Regions from separate parts of the Microbacterium sp. JAI119 genome, predicted to be linked through region 2. Evidence: predicted binding sites of a transcription regulator. Region 2 holds the regulator's gene; the other holds the start of a gene.
What was found. Region 2 encodes LexA, which represses DNA repair genes until DNA is damaged. Its sites were predicted from a motif close to TCGAACANNTGTTCGA; they were not measured.

Region 1: the regulator LexA is predicted to act here: its motif matches at 5,266-5,281, upstream of HDC31_RS01715 (HNH endonuclease signature motif containing protein).

Annotation. Positions count from the first base shown of each region.
Region 1 is NZ_JACCCK010000001.1:376,670-384,940, reverse strand. It holds gene HDC31_RS01735 (ABC transporter ATP-binding protein) at 1-1,136, opposite strand, end outside; gene HDC31_RS01730 (enoyl-CoA hydratase/isomerase family protein) at 1,371-2,432, opposite strand; gene HDC31_RS19990 (ATP-binding cassette domain-containing protein) at 2,545-4,605, shown strand; gene HDC31_RS01720 (hypothetical protein) at 4,709-5,158, opposite strand; gene HDC31_RS01715 (HNH endonuclease signature motif containing protein) at 5,292-6,791, shown strand; gene HDC31_RS01710 (glutamate-1-semialdehyde 2,1-aminomutase) at 6,883-8,205, opposite strand; gene hemB (porphobilinogen synthase) at 8,228-8,271, opposite strand, start outside.
Region 2 is NZ_JACCCK010000002.1:35,446-43,716, forward strand. It holds gene hisH (imidazole glycerol phosphate synthase subunit HisH) at 1-233, opposite strand, end outside; gene hisB (imidazoleglycerol-phosphate dehydratase HisB) at 230-847, opposite strand; gene HDC31_RS11010 (histidinol-phosphate transaminase) at 844-1,929, opposite strand; gene HDC31_RS11015 (LysM peptidoglycan-binding domain-containing protein) at 2,012-2,380, opposite strand; gene lexA (transcriptional repressor LexA) at 2,671-3,357, shown strand; gene HDC31_RS11025 (prolyl oligopeptidase family serine peptidase) at 3,485-5,365, shown strand; gene smpB (SsrA-binding protein SmpB) at 5,387-5,863, opposite strand; gene ftsX (permease-like cell division protein FtsX) at 5,927-6,841, opposite strand; gene ftsE (cell division ATP-binding protein FtsE) at 6,838-7,986, opposite strand; gene HDC31_RS11045 (DUF2510 domain-containing protein) at 8,171-8,271, shown strand, end outside.

The DNA.
Region 1 (8,271 bases), on a different contig from region 2:
GAGATCAGCGTCGTCTTGCCCGAACCGGTGGAGCCGACGATCGCGACGGTCTCGCCCGGCTGGGCGGCGAAGCTGATGCCCGTGAGCACCGGCGAGTCCGCCCCGGGGTAGGTGAACTCGACATCGTCGAGCGCCACGGATCCGGGAACCGGGAACTCCGTGACGCCGTTCTCCGGACGCACGAGGGTGGACTCGGAGTCGAGCACTTCGCCGATGCGCTCGGCCGAGACTGCGGCGCGCGGGATCATCATCGCCATGAAGCTCGCCATGATGACGCCGCCCATGATCTGACCGATGTACTGCATGAAGGCGAACAGCGTGCCGACCTGCACCGTGCCGTTGTTCACCTCGATACCGCCGAACCAGATGACCGAGACGACCGTGACGTTGAGGATGAGCATGAACAGCGGGAACAGCAGCACGAAGAGCGAGCCGACCTTGCGGCCCACGACCATGATGTCGGTGTTCGCCCCGCGGAAGCGCTCCTCCTCGATGCGCTCGCGCACGAAGGCACGCACCACGCGGACGCCCGTGAGCTGCTCGCGCATGATGCGGTTGACGTTGTCGAGCTTGCCCTGGTAACTGCGGAACAGCGGCACCATGCGGCCGATGACGAGGGCAGCCAGGATGAGCAGCAGCGGCACCGAGACGGCGATCAGCCAGCTGAGTCCGACGTTGGTCTGGACCGCGAAGAAGATGCCGCCGATCGCGAGCAGCGGCGCCGTGACGAGCATGGTCGCGCCCATCATGGCCAGCATCTGCACCTGCTGCACATCGTTCGTGTTGCGGGTGATGAGCGAACCGGCACCGAACTGCGACACCTCACGCTCGGAGAAGCCGCTGACCTTGCCGAAGACGTCGGCGCGGATGTCGCGCCCGGCACCCATCGCTGCACGCGCGGCGAAGTAGGTCGCGGTGACCGAGGCGATGATCTGCCCCAGCGAGACCGCGAGCATGAACAGACCGGTGCTCCAGATGTACCCGGTGTCGCCCCGGGCGACGCCCTTGTCGATGATGTCGGCGTTCAGGCGCGGGAGGTAGAGAGTGGCTGCCACGCTCGCGAGCTGGAACACCAGCACGGCGAGCAGCAGCCATCGGTATCGGGAGAGATAACGGAGGAGGATTTTTCCCAGCACAGGCGGACTTTCTAGGAAGGATGAAACGGCGGATTTCTCGGCAGACGGATGCCGACCGACAATCGGCCACAAGACAGAGTGCCACGATCCGCGGACATTCGTATCCCCCTCATGGTGGACCTTCGCTCACAGCGAACCGCTTCCCGCCCCGATCTACGGTTTCTGCACGCGGGCGAACAAGTGCGGCTGATTGCAGCGCACTGCGGAACCGCGACCCGCCCTGACCCCGAGGGCTCAGAACAACGTGGGCTGCGGGACGTAGTCGCGCGCGGGGGCGCCGGCGTCGGGTGCGAGCTCGGCGAGCGTGGGCGGGTTCCACTTCGGATCGCGGTCCTTGTCGACGATCTGCGCTCTGATGCCCTCGACGAGGTCGGGATGCTCGTTCACGAACCACATCACGCGACGGTACTCGCCCTCCAGCGCCGCGCGGAGCCCCGGCAGGTCGCGCGCCTCGCGGACGGCGTCGAGCGTCACGGTGAGCCCGGTGGGCGCGAGGTCTTCGAGCAGGTCAGCGGTCGCCGCCGCCTCCGTCGTCCCCTGAGCCTTCAATCGTTCGACGATCTCGCTCACGGTGGGGGCGGAGAAGGCCTCATCGATCCACGCGCGCGCGTCCGGGAGCTGCGAGGCCTCCGGGGTCTCGTCGAACAGCAGCACGATCTCACTGGGACCGGTCGGGTCGGCACGGAAGGCGAGGGCCTCGCGCAATGCGTCCAGACGGTCGGATGGCACGAAGTGATCCGCGAAGCCGAGGTAGACGGCATCAGCGCCGCTCATGGTGGATCCGGTGAGACCGAAGTACTCGCCCAGGCGCCCAGGAGCGCGGCCGAGCAGCCAGGTTCCCCCGACGTCGGGAGTGAATCCGATACGGGTCTCCGGCATGGCGAGCTTGGAGCGTTCCGTGACGATGCGGATCGCGGCGTGGCCGGCCAGCCCGATGCCACCACCCATCGTGATGCCGTCGGCCAGTGCCACCACGGGCTTGGGATACTCGGCGATCATGGCGTTCAAGGCGTACTCCGCACGGAAGAACTCCGCCGTCTGGTCAGCCTGACCCGCGACGATCTGCGCGTGCAGGGCCCGCACGTCACCGCCCGCGCACATGCCGCGCTCTCCTGCCCCGTCGATCAGCACGATCTGCACATCGGTATCGTCGCGCCAGGCATCCAAGGCCACAGTGAGGCTCTCGATCATGTCGACGTCGAGAGCGTTGATCGCCTCGGGACGGTTGAGGGTGAGTCGTCCGAGCGCGCCTTCGGTGCGGACGAGGACGCGGTCTGCAGCGTGGGATTCGGTCACGATCGCCAGGCTACCCCTTCCGGATGGGCGGTATTCCGCGCGAAATGCGGGATCCGACAGGCTTTTCCGGCAGGATAGGGAGGAACTGTTCAAATGCGACGAGAGGTCACGGATGCCTGAAGGACAGGTGCTCGAGTTCACGCACGTGACGAAGCGCTTCAATGAGGTGACCGCCGTCTCGGACTTCTCCGCGCGCGTGGAGCCCGGTGCCGTGACCGCCTTCCTCGGCCCGAACGGTGCCGGCAAGACCACCACGCTGCGGATCCTCCTCGGCCAGGTGCGCGCCACCTCGGGCACGGCGACCGTCGGCGGCACGGCGTACGCCGAACTGCGGCAGCCGTTGCGCACCATCGGATCCGTGCTCGAGGAGACGGTCTACCGCCCTCGACGCACCGCCGAGCGTCAGCTGACCATCGCCGCCAAGGCGAACGGCATCCCCCTGGCCCGCGTCGGCGAAGTGCTCTCCCTGGTCGGCCTCGAGGGTGAAGGCAGCTCCCGCATCGGGGGCTTCTCCCTCGGCATGCGTCAGCGGCTCAGCGTCGCCCACGCCCTGCTGGGCGATCCCGGCGCGCTCGTGTTCGACGAACCGGCCAACGGACTCGACCCCGAGGGAATCCGCTGGATGCGACTCCTGATGCGTCGCCTCGCGGACGAAGGGCGCACGGTCCTCGTGTCGTCGCACGTCCTCAGCGAAGTCGAGCAGGTCGCCGACAACGTGCTCGTGCTCTCGAAGGGCACGCTCGTGCTCTCCAGCGGGATCGAGACTCTCGCCGACCCCAAGGGCGGATCCGTCATCGTGGACGCCGCGGACCGCAGCGCGCTGACGACCGCGCTGCAGGAGGCCGGCTTCGACATCGAGGTGCTGCGTTCGGGCCTCACGGTGCGCGGCGGAGACGCCGGCACGGTGGGAGCGGTCGCCGCCGACGCGGGCATCGCCCTGAGCACCCTCGTCCAGCGAGGGCCGACACTCGAAGACGTCTTCATCGACCTGATGCGAGGTGGCCGGTTCGCCCCGAGCATCTCGGCGACGCCACCGCAGCTCGCTGCGACGGCCCCCGAAGACACCGCAGCGGAGGTCACCGCGGCGGAGGACATCGCTTCCGAAGACACCGCTTCCGAAGACACCGCAGCGGAGGTCACCGGGGCGGAGACCTCCGTGGCCGGGCCGGCTCCGGCCGACTCCGTGGTCGCGATCCCGGTGGCAGCCGCTGCCGCCTGGGCGGCTGAGGCCGCAGCCGCCCCTGCGGGCGAGGCCCCTGTCGACGACCTCGCCGCATCCGTGGACACGGGCGACCGCTCCGAGCACACGTCGGACGAATCGGACGCGCCTTCGTCCGACGCCTCGGCTTCGACGGACGAAGCTCCTGCCGCCGAACACGACGCGGAGCATGCGCAGGCCGAGCAGGCACCCTCCGAGGAGTCTCCGGAACGATCGTTCGATGAGATCCTGTTCGGCTCCGCCGCACCGGCCGAGGCAGCAGGCGATCAGGCAGCGGATCCGGCGAACGGAAACGAGCACCACAGCGGTGTCGAGGTCTTCGCCGATCTTCACGACGCACCCGAATCGACGGACACCGACGAGTCCGACGACCAGCTCGGCGCAGGCCCCACGGACGACGATGCTCTCGCGTCCACCTCCGACGAATCCGAATCCGAATCCGACTCCGACTCCGACTCCTCCGACGATGTCGCTGCTGTCACTGCCGACGACGAGGATCCGCGCTCCGCGGCGGTGAGCTCCATGCTCGCGGCGGCTGCGCGCGCCTACTACGAGGACGAACCCAGGGATTACCCGCTGAGCGCCGAGAACCAGACGGCCGAGGAGCAGCACGGCGAAGGCGGCGTCTCCGACGAGGGCGCGCACTGGACCGTCGCATCCACCGGTGTCATCGACACGGTGCCGCTGGCCGCATCGACGGATTCCGAAGAGGCGGGCGACACCGCCGCATCCGAAGCTGAGGAGCCGGGCGCTGAGGAGTCCCCCACGGAGGAGGCCCCCACGGAGGAGTCCCCAACCGAGGAGTCGCCCACCGAGGAGTCCCTGCCCGACGGGTTCGGCGCTGACGAACACGGCACCGAGCAGTCCGGAACCGCCGGTGCCGGCGAGCAGAGCGAGCCTGACGACGAACACCGTCACGACGAGCACGGTCACAACGAACACGGTCGCAACTGAGCGACTCGGCTGACGACGAACGCCCTCCGGCCTCTCGGCCCGGAGGGCGTTCCGCATTCAGAGGCGGGTCGACCGTGGATTCATAAGCCTGAGCCGCCTCGCGTCAGGCAGGCCGAGGACGGATGACCGGACGACGGCGTCCCTTCGAGACCGGCACAGGCGCGGTCGCCACGATCTCCTCGACGTTGGCGGGCTCATCCGACACGTCGAGTCGCAGAGCCTGCGTGAGCGCGAGCCCGTGGCTCGTGGTGAGGATCAGGCGGCGGTACTGCTCGTCGCCCTCGAGATCGATCACGACGCTCGGACGACGGCGACGGATCAGCACGAAGTCGAGGCTGCCCGCGGCCTTCCAACTGCCGGCAGCGAGGACGCCGGGGATGTGCGTGCCGGGGTTCGGCACGCCACGGAGCCAGGTCCAGGCATCTTCGGTCAGCTGCACCTTGGCGATGGTGTCGCGCGCGATCCGGAGGTTGTCACGGTGGAAGGTGGCGGCACGTTCGATCGGCGAGAGCACGACCTCCAGTTGCGTCTGGTCCAGCAGCAACGTCACCATGTCCCCCAGTCTGCCAGCGTGGCCCTGCCAGTTGTCTGGAAGTTGCTCACAGGAACGCAACGATCCCTTGTCGATCAGCACCAGTCATCCACATCCCCTTCCTCTATTCGAACATATGTACTATACTCGACTCATGCCTCCCTCCACGAACGACATCGATCAGCGCGAGTCGCTGCTCGACGCGTGGGTGGAGAAGCGCCGACGCATCGCGATCCTCGAGGCAGAAGCGTCTGCGCTGCTCGCCGATCGTCTGCGGCTGCAGGAAGAAGATGTCCACGAGCAGCCGCAGCACCGCGAGGCGATCCACCGCTCGATGATCGCCGAGTACTCGGCGGCCGGTCGCGTGTCGAAGGGCAGCATCGAGTACGCCTTCACAGACGCCCTCTTCCTCGAAGCCGAGCACCCGGTCGTCAGAGACGCGTTCCGACGCGGCGCGATCAGTGCGGCACACGTTCGGGAGATCGTGCGCGAGGGCGCCATCGTGCGGCAGGCCGTTCGCGATGGTCGGGCCGCCACCGAGGCGCTCACCCTGTACGACACTGCCGCACTCGTCGTCGCGGAGCAGGATTCTCCCGCACGCACCCGCGCGATGGTGCGCCGCGTCGCGTCGTCCCTCGCCTGCGAGACCGTGGTCGAGCGCCATCGGCGGGCCTACGGGGAGCGGTCAGTCACGCTCCGGTCGCTCGACGACGGCCTCGCGCTGCTGCAGGTCGTGCTGCCGGAGCATCTCGCCCACGCGATCCTCGACCGACTGACCCGGCTCGCACAGCACGTCATCGCCACACGAGGCGACCATCCCTCTTCGGGCGATGACACACCGGCGCTGTCCTCGGACGACCTCGACTCGGGCGCCGATCGGGTCTTTCTGCAGGACCTGCGAGCCGACGACTCCCATCGCGAAGACCCTGTGCTCAACAGCCACCCGTACGACAGCGAGCCACCCTGCGGACCGGACACCGGCGACGCACGCGTCGACGCCCACGTCATCTTCGGCGACGGAGACACCTTCACGACGGATCCGTCACTCGGTGCCCCATCCGCCCCGACCGATGAGCGAGGCATCGATGCGGTCCGCACCGACCTGCTCAGCGACCTGCTCCTGACCACGGATCCCTCTGCTGCGGCGGGCACAGCTCTGGAGGGCATCCACGCCCGCATCCAGGTCACGATCGCTGCCGAGACGCTGGCCGGAATCGACGAACGGCCTGCCGAGCTCGACGGCATCGGTGCACTGCACCCCGACATCGCCCGCGACCTCGCCGGACGCAACGGCGGCTGGTCCCGCCTCTTCCTCGACCCCGCCGGCATCGTGACGGCCACAGCCGCCTACGCCCCGACGGCGGCGATGCGGCGGCACCTCCAGGCCAGAGACCAGCACTGTCGATTTCCCGGGTGCCGCACACCCGTCCACCGGTGTCAGATCGACCACAATCACGACCATGCGAAGGGCGGAGCGACGTCGATCGACAACCTGAGCCACTTCTGCGTCGGGCACCACGCGCTGAAGCATCCCGACATCGCCGAGAAGCACCGATGGCGAGCGAGACAGACCCCCGGCGGCGACATCGAGTGGACCAGCCCGCTCGGCCGGTGCTACACCGACGCATCACCGCGCCGCGTCATGTTCGTCTGACCGCGGTCCCGAACGAGCCCTCACGGACGCGCGGTCACGAACGCGCGGTCCTGGGACGCGCCCTCACGAACGCACAGTCACCAACGCGCGGTTATGGACGAGCAGCTGCGGCCGCAGCGGCCGCGGCAGGAAGAGCGGCTTCGATCTGCTGCAGCTCGTCCTCACCGTGGGCCGCGGTCAGGAACCACGCCTCGAAGACGCTCGGGGGAAGCGCCACCCCCTGCTCACGCAGCGAGTGGAAGAACGGCGCGTAGCGGAACGACTCCTGAGCCTGAGCTTCGGCGTAGTCCCTCGGCGCCGACGCCCGGAACGAGGCGTTGAACAGGTTGCCCGCGGTGGCCACCGCGTGCGTCACGCCGGCGTCGGTGAGGGCCGCGTCGAGGGCGGTAGAGACTCGAAGAGATGCGGCGTCCACCGTCGCGTAGACCTCCGGTGTCGCGAGCCGCAGCGTCGCGAGACCCGCTGCGACCGAGAGCGGATTCCCCGAGAGAGTGCCCGCCTGGTAGACCGGCCCGAGGGGAGCGAGCAGATCCATGACATCGGCTCGACCACCGAGCGCGGCCAGGGGCATGCCTCCACCGACAACCTTGCCGAACGTGAAGATGTCCGGCAGGTAGTACTCGCCCGCAGCTGCCTGCAGACCCCAGAACCCTGCCGGGTGCACCCGGAATCCGGTGAGCACCTCATCGAGGATCATCAACGCTCCGTGGGCGTGGGCAGTCTCCGCGATCAGACGGTTGAAACCGGGCAGCGGGGCCACGACGCCCATGTTCGCGGCCGAGGCTTCGACGATGACCGCGGCGATGCGCTGGCCGTGCTCGGCGAACACCGCAGCCAGCGCCTCGGGATCGTTGTACCCGATCACGAACGTCTGCGCCGCGATCGGTGCCGGGACACCTGCCGACCCCGGAAGCGCGAGCGTCGCGACGCCGGAACCTGCTTCGGCGAGAAGGCCATCCGAATGCCCGTGATAGTGACCGGCGAACTTCACCAACAGGTCGCGACCCGTGGCGCCCCGCGCAAGGCGGATGGCCGTCATGGTCGCCTCAGTACCCGTGGAGACCAGACGCACGCGCTCGACAGGACGGATCTCGCCGAACCGCACACGGTCGGCGATCAACGCGGCGAGCTCGACCTCGCCCTCCGTCGGAGCGCCGAATGACAGGCCACGAGCTGCGGCCTCCTGCACCGCGGCGACGATCTCCGGGTGCGCGTGCCCCAGCAGCGCAGGACCCCACGACGCGACGAGGTCGACATACTCGCGGCCGGCGGCATCCGTGACCTTCGCCCCCTTTGCCGAAGCGAGGAACCGCGGCGTCCCGCCCACCGAACCGTAAGCACGCACCGGGGAGTTGACCCCACCGGGGATGACCGCGCGGGCAGCGGAGAACAGGTCGTCGTTACGGTCGTTCATGAAAGGAGTGCTCCTCGGTCAATCAGTCGCGCAGCCAGCCGGCCGCTTCGGTGGCCCAGTAGGTGA
Region 2 (8,271 bases):
CGGCCACCGGCCAGACGGCGGTCGATGATCTCGTCGCCTCCGTGCGCACGCAGGGCATCGCGAACCGCCTGGAACGCGCCGACGCCGGGAACGACCAGGCCGTCCGCCTCGAGGGCGGTGGTACGGTCGCGCGTCAGCACGGCGTCGGCACCGGCAGCCACGAGAGCCTTGACGGCCGAGTGGACGTTGCCCGACTCGTAGTCGAACACCGCGACGCGAGGAGCCGACGTCACAGCGCGCCCTTGGTGGACGGAATGCCGTCGACGAGCGGATCCAGCGCCTTCGCCTGACGGAACGCACGCGCGAACGCCTTGTACTCCGCTTCCGCGATGTGGTGCGGGTCGCGGCCGCCGAGCACACGCACGTGCACCGTGAGAGCGGCATTGAACGTGATGGCTTCGAAGGAGTGGCGGACGAGCGACCCTGTGAAGTGTCCGCCGATCAGGTGGTGCTCGAACCCCTCGGGCTCCCCCGTGTGCACGAGGTACGGGCGGCCCGAGATGTCGACCACGGCCTGCGCGAGCGCCTCGTCGAGGGGGACGAGGGCGTCTCCGTACCGGGAGATGCCGGACTTGTCGCCGAGGGCTTCGAGGATCGCCTGTCCGAGCACGATTGAGACGTCTTCCACGGTGTGGTGTGCGTCGATGTGGGTGTCACCCGAGGCGCGCACGGTGAGGTCGGTCAGCGAGTGCTTCGCGAACGCCGTGAGCATGTGGTCGAAGAAGGGCACCGAGGTGTCGATGTGGCTGACGCCGGTCCCGTCGAGGTTCAGCTCGAGCTCGACGGTGGACTCCGACGTGCGGCGCACACGGCTCGCGGTGCGCGGGGTCGGTGCGGAAGTGCTCATGAAGCCGATCCTATCGAGGCAAGAGCATCAAGGAACGCGGTGGTCTCGGCCTCGGTGCCCGCGCTCACCCTCAGGTGTCCTGGGATGCCGACATCGCGTACCAGCACCCCCTGGTCGTACAGCTGCTGCCAGGTGGCCTTCGGGTCGGAGACTCCACCGAACAGCACGAAGTTCGACCAGGATTCGTGCGGCTGGTAACCCAGCGCCTCGAGAGTCGCCGTGATGCGGTCGCGCTGCTCGACGATCTCCTCGACCATGCCGAGCATGACGTCGGCATTGCGCAGCGCCGCGATGGCCGCCGCCTGGGTGAGTGCGCTCAGGTGGTACGGCAGACGCACCAACCGCAGCGCGTCGATGAACGCCGGGTCGGCCGCGAGATACCCGACACGGGCTCCGGCGAACGCGAAGGCCTTGCTCATCGTGCGCGAGACGGCCAGACGCGGCCGCCCCTCGAGCAGCGTCAGTGCGGAGACCGCGTCATGCGGCGCGAACTCCTGGTAGGCCTCGTCGACGATCACTATGCCCCTGGCAGCCTCATACACCGCTTCGATGACGTCGAGTCCGAGCGGCGTGCCGGTGGGGTTGTTGGGAGAGCAGAGGATGACCACGTCCGGCTCGGCGGCCCGCACCTGCTCGGCCGCCTCCTCCGGAGTGATGGTGTAGTCGGGCTGACGCGTACCGGCGATCCACCGCGCACCGGTGCCCTGCGCGATGAGCGGGTACATCGAATAGGTCGGCGCGAACCCGAAAGCCGTGCGACCAGGGCCTCCGAAGGCCTGCAGGATGTGCTGGAGCACCTCATTGGACCCGTTGCCCGCCCAGATCTGCTCGGGGACGAGACCGTGGCCCAGGTACTCCGCGAAAGACTCGCGAAGCGTGGTGAACTCACGATCCGGGTAGCGGTTGACATCACGGATCGCGACGGCGATGTCATCGAGGATGTCGCTCGCCACCGCATCGGGGATCGGATGCGTGTTCTCATTCACGTTGAGCGCGATGGGAAGCGGCGCCTGTGGAGCACCGTATGGCTTCAATCCGCGGAGATCGTCACGTAGCGGGAGATCGTTGAGGGAGAGGGTCACCCTTCCCATGCTATGCGGCGCTTGAGGTTGATGACGCAAAGTCGCCCGCCCCAGGAACTCCTCGTCTGAGCCCTCCGCCGGATCAGCGCGCGTACTGAGCCGGGATCGCCAGAGTCTGCCCGATCTGCAGCTCCCCGCCGCGCAACAGGTTCATCCGGCTGATGTCGCCGATCACATCGCGCGGGTCGGCGTCGGGCGCGACGCCGGTGGCGATGGACCAGAGCGTGTCACCGGGCATGACGGTGACGGTCTCGACGCCGACGGATGCGGTGTCGGCACCCGACGCGACCGCGCTGCCGCCGCTGAGCGCCGCGAACGCGATGCCGGCGGCGAGGGGCACCGACGCCAGGGCGAGCAGTACAGCGCGACCGCGCGTCGTCAGCCGGAGTCTCGTCGAAGGACGGGGCGATGCCGGGATGACTGCTGCGGTGCTGAAGCCGATGCTGCTCATGTGGTGCTCCTTAGCCTGTCCCGGAGCGGTGAGGCTGCCGGGGAAGTTGGCGTAGCGTTCGCATTCACGACTCGGCCGGGAGCCGGGAATGCGAAGCTACGTACCGAAGATATCTTCGAGTTCGAACATCTGTCAAGTATTCTTCGAAACCACACCGGGGAAAGAGGCCGACACGCTCGAACAGATCTTCCAGATCGGCCCGATTCTCGGATACGGTTTCGATAAGGACACCCCACCACGGGCCTCCGACATTCGAAGAGGGACGTCGGATCACGCACTGAAGGAGCACCATGAGCGAGAACTCTGCCGCCGAGTCGGAGGCACCGCGCACGCGCCGCCGGAAGAGCCTCAGCCCGAAGCAGATGGCGATCCTCGAGGTCATCCAGAACTCGATCGCGAACCACGGCTATCCGCCGAGCATGCGCGAGATCGGAGACGCCGTCGGTCTCAAGTCCCTCTCCAGCGTCACCCATCAGCTCGGACAGCTCGAGCTGAGTGGCTACCTGCGCCGCGACCCGGGGAAGACCAGGGCGATGGAGGTGCTCATCGATCTGCCGGGCGCCAGCACCGAGAACCCGGCCGACGTCGCGACTCCCGTAGGCGACGCCGCGCTCGTCCCCCTGGTGGGACGGATCGCCGCCGGCGTGCCGATCACCGCGGATCAGCAGGTCGAGGAGATCTTCCCGCTCCCCCGCCAGTTGGTGGGCAAGGGCGACCTGTTCATGCTCAAGGTCTCCGGCGAGTCGATGATCGACGCCGCCATCTGCGACGGCGACTGGGTCGTGGTCCGCTCCCAGAACAGCGCGGAGAACGGCGAGATCGTCGCGGCGATGCTCGATGGCGAGGCGACGGTCAAGGTGCTGCGCCGCCGGGACGGCCACACCTGGCTCCTCCCCCGCAACTCGGCATTCGAACCCATCCTCGGCGACGAGTCCGTCGTCCTCGGCAAGGTCGTGGCGGTGCTCCGCGCCGTCTGACCCTCGATCCGGTCAGCGCGGATCGGGCCTGGTCGTGTCGGTGACCGTCTTCCCTTCGCGCGCTTCCACAGTGGTCGGGCCCACGGCGTGGCCGCACACGCGGTGCGACGCCGCATAGGCTCGAGACATGTCGTCGTCCCCTTACGGTTCCTGGTCATCCCCGTTCTCCGCCGCCTCGGTCGCCGCGTCTTCACCGCGCATCGACGGCGCCCGTTTCGTCGGCTCGGAGATCTGGTGGGGCGAGTCGGTGCCGGCCCAGAAGGGCCGCGTGACGGTGCGGAGCTCCTCCGGAGCCGAGATCCTCCCCTCCCCCTGGAGCGCACGCTCACGTGTGCACGAGTACGGCGGGGGTGCGTGGACGGCGGACGAGCACGGCACGCTCTACTTCGTCGACGCGAACGACCAGCGGGTTCATCGTCTGAGCGTGGGAGGCGAGCCCGTTGCTCTCACCCCTCCCGGGCCCTCCCACGGCGGCCTGCGTGTGCAGTCCGGTCGACTGCTGGCCGTGCGCGAAGACCTCTCCCGCACGCCGCATCTCCGAGCGATCGTCGAGATCCCGCTCGACGGCTCCGCAGCCGAGGATGCGTCCGCGATCACGGTGATCGTGCAGGGCGATGGCTTCTTCGCCCACCCCGCGCTCTCCCCCGACGGCACCCGCGCCGCGTGGGTCGCGTGGGACAGGGGCCGCATGCCGTGGGAGGACGCGCACGTGCAGGTCGCCGAGGTCGGTGAGGACACTCCGCGCACGATCCCCTCACGGGCGGCGCTGCAGCCGGAGTGGCTGAGCGACTCGGAGCTGCTCTTCGCCGATGATCCGGGTGGGCGCTGGGCCCTGCAGCGCATCTCCCTGGACGGTGTGGTCCCGGTCGGCACCGCACGGCAGGTCTCACCCTCGGACGCCGACACGGGCTATGGACTCTGGGTCCTCGGCAACCGCTGGTATCAGCTGCTCGACGACGGCCGCGTCGTCGCCGTCCGGACGAACGGGCGCGACGAGGTCGTGGTGATCGATACCGACGATGCTGCCGACGACCGCGTCGACGTCATCTCGTTCCCCGGAGACGGCCATGTGAGCGTCGACGATGTCGACGGCACCCGCGTGCTCCTCTCCGGCAACGGTTCGCGTGCGAACGCCGGGCTGTGGTGCGTCGACGTCGTATCGGGTGCCACCGTGGCGGTGCGCGGCGGCGAACCGGTCGATCCGCAGTGGATGCCCGCTGCGATGCCGATCGAGATCCAGGGCCCGCACGGAGAGGTGCACGCGTTCGCGTACCCGCCGGCGAACCCGCACGCGACGGCTCCCGATCACGAGCTCCCGCCCTACATCGTCCTCGTGCACGGGGGGCCGACGGCGCACGTCACCGGGGCGGCGTCCGAGGCGATCGCGTTCTACACGAGCCGCGGCATCGGCGTGCTCGACGTGAACTACGGAGGTTCCACGGGGTACGGCCGCTCGTACCGTGAACGTCTCGACGGCCAGTGGGGCATCGTCGATGTCGACGACGTGATCGCCGCGGCCCGCGGTCTGGCGGACGCGGGCCTGGCCGACCCCGACCGGATCGCGATCCGCGGCGGGTCGGCCGGCGGCTGGACCGTGCTGTCGACGCTGGTGCGGGGCGGAGCCTTCGCTGCCGGGATCAGCCGCTACGGGGTCGCCGATCTGCGCATGCTCGTCGCGGAGACCCACGATTTCGAGGCGTCGTACATCGACGGTCTGGTCGGCCCCCTCCCCGAGCACGAGCACCTGTACGTGGAGCGTTCACCGCTCACGCACGCCGACCGGATCGACGCGCCCGTGCTGCTGCTGCAGGGCGGCGAGGATCGCGTGGTTCCGCCCTCGCAGTCCGAGGCGATCCGAGACGCGCTCGCGGCACGCGGAGTCGACCACGAGTATGTGCTGTACCCCGCCGAGGGGCACGGATTCCGCAGCGCCGACACGATCGTCGACGCCCTCGAGCGCGAGCTGACGTTCCTCGGCCGTGTGTTCGGCTTCGAGCCGCGTCTGTGAGGGCGGCTTCCCCCGCGAGGGTCACTCCCCCACGCGGTTGCGCAGACGCATGGCGCGGTCGGCTTCGCGGGTGTCCTGACGCTCACGCAGGGTCTGTCGCTTGTCGTACTCGCGCTTACCTTTGGCGAGGGCGATCTCGACCTTGGCGCGACCGTCGGAGAAGTACAGCTTCAGCGGGATGAGGGTGTATCCCCCTGCCGAGACGGCGTGGGCGATCTTCGCGATCTCCTCACGGTGCAGCAGCAGCTTGCGGATGCGCTTGGCCGAATGGTTCGTCCAATGCCCCTGCGAGTACTCCGGGATGTGCACCGAGTCGAGGAAGACCTCGTTCCCCTTGACGAACGCGTAGCCGTCGCTGAGGTTGGCTCGTCCCTGACGCAGCGACTTGACCTCGGTGCCGGTGAGCACCATCCCCGCCTCGTACGACTTCTCGATGGCGTAGTCGTGACGTGCGCGACGATTGGTCGCGACGACCTTCTCTCCGCGTTCCCTGGGCATGATGCTCTCCTGTTGCCGTGATGAGCCCGATCGATCGATCCGACCGCGCAGCCTTTCAGGCTATCAGGTGCGCAGCCAGCGTCGGATCGCGAAGCCCGCGGACAGGGCGGCGAGGATCACTCCGATGCCGATCAGCACCGGGACGACCAGTGCCGCGTCCTGCATCGTGACCCACGTCGTGATGAACGGCACCCTTCCCCGCAGATAGCCGTTGACGCCGAAGTGCACGCCGGCGACGACCGCGGCGCTGGCCAGGGCCGACCCCAGGAAGGCCGCGAACACGCCCTCCAGCACGAACGGGGTCTGGATGAAGCGGTTGGAAGCGCCGACGAGGCGCATGATGCCGATCTCCTTGCGCCTCGCATACGCGGACAGGCGGATCGTCGTGCCGATCAGGAGAGTCGCGGCGATGAGCATGAGCACGGCGATCCCGACCGCGATGTAGGTCGCGACGGTCAAAGCGGAGAACAGGGGCTCCAGGTACTGCAGCTGATCCTTCACCTGCTCGACCCCAGCCTGTCCGCTGAAGGCTTCGGCGAGCACCTGGGACTGGCCGGGATCCTTCATGGTCACGAAGAACACTTCGAAGGCCTGGTCGGGAGTGAGCACGCTCGCCTGGTCCGCGCCGAGCTGGTCGACGAGTTTGGCGTAGGTCTCTTCCTTGGTGTCGAAGGTCATCGAGCTGATGAGCGGTTTGAGCGCGTCGCCCTCGAGCTGCGCACGCACGGCTGCGACCTGCTCCTCGCTCGCCGCACCGTCGAGACACGTCTCGGATTCCGACACGGCCGAGCACATGTACACAGCCACCTGGGCGCGCTCGGCCCAGTAGCCGCGCATGACGCCGATCTGCCCCTGCATGAGGATCGCGGCGCCCACGAAGGTCAGGGACACGAAGGTGACCAGCACGACGGAGATCACCATCGAGATGTTCCGCCGGAGTCCGACGAGGGCTTCGGTCAGGATGAGTCCGATTCTCATGAGGTCGGGCCCACTTCCTCGTCGTCCTCGTCGGAGAGACCGAGGCGATCCGCGACACCGAGTTCGGCGACGTCGACCGTCGGCAGGACGATCGGATGCGTTCGCGGGCGTGCCGCCGGAGCGGGTTCGACGGCCGAAGGCGGCTCGACCACCGCGGGAGGTTCGACGGCAGCGGGAGGCTCGACCACGGCGGGGGGCTCGACGACGTTCGCAGCTGCGCCCTCCTGCACCGCGGGCTGCGGTTCCGGCGCTTCGACCGTGCGCGGGGCGGGCGGAACCACCGTCTCCCCGTCGCGATCGACTGCTGCCGCAGCCTGACGCTGACTGGCGAGCTCTTCTGCGAGTGCGGCACGCACCACCGAGAGATCGGCGGTCTGGCGCTGCACCTCCTGGACGGCGGTCAGTGCGGCAGCGGCTGCCGCACCACGCACTTCCTCTGGCACGAGGCGCGGGATGTTGGACGTGTCGCCGTATCCGCCATGCACCTCATCGCGGACCATCTCGCCGTCGCGCAGCTCGATCACGCGGCGCTGCATCTGATCGACGAAACCGGCCTCGTGGGTGGCCATCAGCACCGTGGTGCCCCCCGCGTTGATGCGGGCGAGCAGCTGCATGATGTCGACCGAGGTCGCAGGGTCGAGGTTTCCGGTCGGCTCATCGGCGAGCAGAACCTGGGGCCGATTGACGAGAGCGCGCGCGATCGCGACGCGCTGCTGCTCACCGCCCGACAGTTCGTGGGGCATCCGCTTCTGCTTGCCGTCGAGGCCCACCAGAGCGAGAGCCTCAGGCACCGCCTGTTGGATGAAGCCGCGGGAGGCACCGGTCACCTGGAGCGTGAACGCGACGTTCTGATGGACGGTCTTCGACGGGAGGAGTCGGAAGTCCTGGAACACCGACCCGATATGGCGGCGGAAGTACGGCACCTTGCGGTTCGCGAGGGCTCGCAGGTCCCTCCCGAGCACCGCGACCCGTCCCGAGGTGGGGACGTCCTCGCGCAGGATGAGGCGCAGGCAGGACGACTTGCCGGAACCCGAGGCCCCGACGAGGAAGACGAACTCCCCGCGTTGCACTTCGAAGTCGACACCGGAGAGGGCGGGCTTCGACGTCCCGCGGTAGCGTTTCGTGACGTTCTCGAACCGAATCATGGCGCTACGAGCCTAAGCGCGGGCTCTTCCCTGACGGCGAGCGACACCCCGCACAGGCACGTCCGCCCTCCGCCCGGATGGGGATTGCTCCCCATGCACACGCCACTGCCGCGTCACCTGCCACTGCTATACATGAAGATGCCGACCGCACGAAGCGGTCGCCGAATTCTTTCGAGGGGGAGCCATGACGACACCTGCAGGTTGGTACGACGACGGATCCGGACGGCAGCGCTGGTGGGACGGCCAGCAGTGGACGGAGCACTTCGCCCCTGAGGCGACGGATGC